2 regions of the Synechococcus sp. H55.9 genome follow, and region 2 is predicted to be linked to the other one. Evidence: predicted binding sites of a transcription regulator. Region 2 holds the regulator's gene; the other holds the start of a gene.
The links. The regulator NtcA, encoded in region 2, controls nitrogen genes in cyanobacteria. The targets are predictions, from matches to a motif close to GTANCNNNNGNTAC.
Positions count from the first base shown of each region.

Region 1: the regulator NtcA is predicted to act here: its motif matches at 1,219-1,232, upstream of fmdA (formamidase).

Region 1 is NZ_JANSJB010000062.1:3,386-5,587, reverse strand. It holds gene fmdA (formamidase) at 1-1,139, opposite strand, end outside; gene thrS (threonine--tRNA ligase) at 1,551-2,202, opposite strand, start outside.
Region 2 is NZ_JANSJB010000023.1:13,628-15,829, reverse strand. It holds gene NW857_RS04940 (M61 family metallopeptidase) at 1-493, opposite strand, end outside; gene ntcA (global nitrogen regulator NtcA) at 783-1,457, shown strand; gene eno (phosphopyruvate hydratase) at 1,648-2,202, shown strand, end outside.

The DNA.
Region 1 (2,202 bases), on a different contig from region 2:
ATATCGACGATCCCGCTCACCCTGCCCTCCACGGGTGCAGAACTGAGCAGGAGATAAGCTTGTTCTCCCGTAAAGCCAAACTTTTTCAGATATTCGATGGCATTTAAGCAGGCACGTCGGTAAGCAATGTGAACATCCATATAATGTTGCTTACCTGTAAACTCGTCCACAGAAATGCCCTCAAAGACAAGATATTCTGAGTAACGCGGCTCTACAGGGCCAGGCTTAAAGATGGGATTAACCAATCCGTACTTCTCAACGCCACCCTTAATTAGATCAACATGGAGATCGATATAGCCTGACATTTCAATGGCGCCACAAAAAGAGATCTCTCCGTCCCCTTGTGAGAAGTGAATATCTCCCATCGACAGCTTGGCACCCTCCACGTAAACCGGAAAGTAGATCCGTGTTCCCTTAGACAAGTTTTTGATATCGCAGTTACCGCCGTGCTCCCGTGGGGGCACCGTCCGGGCCGCTTCGGCAGCAACCCGCTCATACTCTGACTTGGGCAGGGTTCCCAAAATCGCGTTCTTGGGATTGGGCAAGGCGGCCAGCACAGGCTGATTACCAGATAGGCCCGCGCCGTAAGTGCGCAAATCAGGAGCCGAAGCAACCAGCTCAGCCTCCCGCTTGTTCCAAGTTGCCAGCAACTTGTGGGATGGAGCGCAGCCGATGAGGCCAGGGTGGATAATGCCGGCAAAGCGCACATGAGGAATGTGTCTGGAAGTGGTGTAAATACCCTGAAAATCCCAGATGGCCTTGGCCGCATTGGGAAAATGATCGGTGAGGAATCCTCCGCCATTTTCTTTGGCAAAAATACCTGTAAACCCCCACTCGTCTCCCGGCAGTGGCCCAATGTCCAGCAGATCGACGATCAGGATATCTCCAGGCTGGGCGCCGTTAACCCAAATAGGCCCACTTAAAACATGAACAACACTTAGGTCAACCTGCTCAATGTCGGAAGGATCATCGTTGTTCTTAATTTGTCCATCCGTCCAGTCTTTACACTCAATTCGGAAGACTTCGCCGGGGTTCACAGAAACCACCGCAGGGATGTCAGGATGCCAGCGGTTGTGACCTGGCAGATCCTGTTGATCCATCGGCTTGGTCAGGTCAACTTTAAACAGCGTTTTGGGCATCGGATCTATCCTTGAGCCGTCGCTCTGGAGTCAGGCTGCAGATGCCTAAAAGTGTATCTCCGATGAAGGAAGCAATACTGTAGTAAGGGCTACAGTTGATAGTGCTGTTGTCTACAATCGTATGGGCAGGAGAACGGCTTAGATCGACAGGCTGTTTCACCTCGGTTCAAAGTAACTATAGTCATTGCAAACGGTTATGAAACAGCTTGCTGGTTGATCTCTAGCTCCCCTCTCCCCTTGCGGGAGAGGGGTCGGGGGTACCAACACCCCCTGCCGGCAAAGGCGAACGCGTCAGCGGCGCGGAGCGCTTGGGACGGCAGCGAAGAGTCTTAACCTTGTTTGAAACGACTATGGACATTTCAACCAGATTCAAACGAGAAGCTGCTGCTGGAACAGGTAGCCTAACCGCCGCTAGTCCAGCGCTCGCGCCTGGGCCAGGAACTCCGCCACCGTCAGGGATCCCAGGTCTTGGCCGTGGCGCTGGCGCACGCTCACTGTGCCGGTTGCCTGTTCTTGTTCTCCCACAATGAGCATGAAGGGGATCCTGGCCTTCTCGGCGTTGCGGATCTTTTTGGGCAGGCGGTCGCTGTCGGCATCGATGTGGACGCGGATCCCCTGTTCCCGCAGGTGATCCCGCACCTGGGTGGCATAGCCCAGGTATTGGTCGGAAACGGGCAAAATGCGCACCTGTTCCGGTGCCAGCCAGAAAGGAAAATCCCCGGCATATTCCTCGATGAGGATCCCAATGAGCCGCTCCAGCGAGCCAAAGGGAGCGCGGTGGATCATCACCGGCCGCTGCCGGGATCCGTCTTCGGCTACATAGTACAAATCAAAGCGCTGCGGGTTTTGATAATCCACCTGCACCGTGCCCAACTGCCACTCCCGATCCAGCGCGTCGCGGAAAATAAAGTCCAGCTTTGGCCCGTAGAAAGCCGCCTCCCCAATCCCTTCAAAATGCGGCATTGATAGCTTCTCCACCGCTCGCCGAATGGCATTTTCGGCCATGTCCCACTCTTCCGGGGATCCCAGGTATTTATCGGATTTGGGATCGCGGAAGCTGAGG
Region 2 (2,202 bases):
AAGAAATCAAAGGTCGCAAACTGGTGGCGATGCGCCAATCAGGCTTGGGAGGGATCACCGTCAAGGTGTAGGGTTCCCGCTCGCGACCGGGCACATAGAAAAAGAGCGCCGCCCCGTTGAAGTAGGCGTGGGTGAGATCCAAATGGTTGGTGCGCACCGTCAGCTCATAGGCATAGACCCGATAGCGAACCTTCACAGCCGAACAGCCCGGCGGCTCGATCTCCCAAGTGTTCTTATCTACCTTCCGCCAGGCCAAAGGGATCCCTTGCTCCGTTGCCGCCTGAAACTCTTGCACATGGCGGGCATATTCCCGCACCAGGTAGGATCCCGGCGTCCACACCGGCAGCCGCAGTCGCAGAGGCACTTCTGGATCCACCTCTTGGATCTGTAGTTCCACCTCCAGCAGATGCTTGGCCGGCTCCGGCATCCGCACTGTGAAATGCTGGCGGCTCAGTTGAGAAGGTGCAGCAACAACAGCCTCCGGGATCCCCATAGGATTTTCCAGTCCACCACTTGCTTCCTACCACCCAGAGCTGGCAAGGCCCCAGTGACAATAGCCCTTATCCTACCCTTGGCTTGGGATCCCTTTGTGGAACAGAAACGAGACCTAAAAACGTAGCCCGTGCTACAAAGATGCCTAGGCAGAACCCTCTACCTTAGGGTAAACCCGGCTATTGTTGCCGATTCTGGAGTCGATAGGGTTGCAACTCGGCCCAATGCTTCTAAATTGATCTTACATGGATTGATCTTAGGTATAAACTGACCTCAAAAGGTTGATGAGTATGGTGGTGGCCGTCGCAGAAAAATCTCTGATCACAGCCTTCAAGCAACTGGGAGGCCCTCACCATCCTCCGGTTATCGAAACGTTTGAACGTGGTAAGACCATCTTTTTCCCTGGGGATCCGGCGGAGCGGGTTTACTTTTTGGTGAAAGGAGCTGTCAAGCTCTCGCGGGTCTACGAAATGGGGGAAGAAATTACCGTTGCTCTTCTGCGGGAAAACAGCATCTTCGGGGTGCTCTCCTTCATCACAGGGCAGCGCTCCGACCGCTTCTATCACGCGGTGGCCTTTACGCCTGCTGAGTTGCTCTCTCTGCCGATTGAGCAGGTGGAAAAATCCCTGCGGGAGAACGCCGAACTGGCCATGTTGCTGCTCAAGAGCTTGTCTTCCCGCATTTTGCAAACGGAGATGATGATCGAGACGCTGGCTCACCGCGATATGGGATCCCGTCTGGTTAGCTTTTTGCTGATCCTCTGCCGCGATTTCGGGGTGCCTGGCCCGGATGGGGTCACCATTGATCTCAAGCTGTCTCACCAGGCCATTGCCGAAGCCATTGGCTCGACCCGCGTCACCATCACCCGTCTGTTGGGAGAGCTGCGCAAGAAGAAGTACATTTCCATTTACAAGAAGAAGATCACTGTACACGACCCGATGCGGCTGAGCCACCGCTTTGTCTAGAGGGGATGGGGCCTAAACTCTGCCCCCCAAACCAGCCAATGCTCAATTCACCCCTGCAGCTCCGCAGAATCTTTGGGTTCTCTCTCTTAAAGTTTTCTGGAAGCTGACGGGATCCCGGTCAAGGATCTATTAGCCTGTGGGGGGATCTGGCTTTGGCCAGAGCTGTCTAGCCAATTGCTGAGGTGTAACTGTGGAAACGGCCATCGAGTGGATTACCGCCCATGAGATCCTCGACTCGCGAGGACGCCCCACCCTAGAAGCCCTGGTGGGCCTGGCCAACGGAGCAACGGGCTTGGCGCAGGTGCCCAGCGGCGCTTCGACCGGTACCTTTGAGGCCCACGAGCTGCGGGACGGGGATCCCAAGCGCTATGGAGGTAAGGGCGTGCTGAGGGCGGTGGAAAACATTCTTGGCCCCATCCAGTCGGAGCTGCGGGGAGAAGATGCCCTCAACCAAGCCCGCATCGACCAGTTGCTGATCGACCTGGACGGCACCCCCAACAAGTCCCGCCTGGGGGCCAACGCCATTTTGGCAGTTTCTCTGGCGACGGCCAAAGCGGCGGCGGAAGCGGTGGGCCTGCCTCTTTACAAATATCTGGGCGGGCCTTTTGCCAACTTGCTGCCGGTGCCGTTGATGAACGTGCTCAACGGCGGTGCCCACGCCGACAACAACGTGGACATCCAGGAGTTTATGCTGGTGCCCATTGGTGCGGCCAGCTTTCGCGAGGCGCTGCGCTACGGGGCCGAG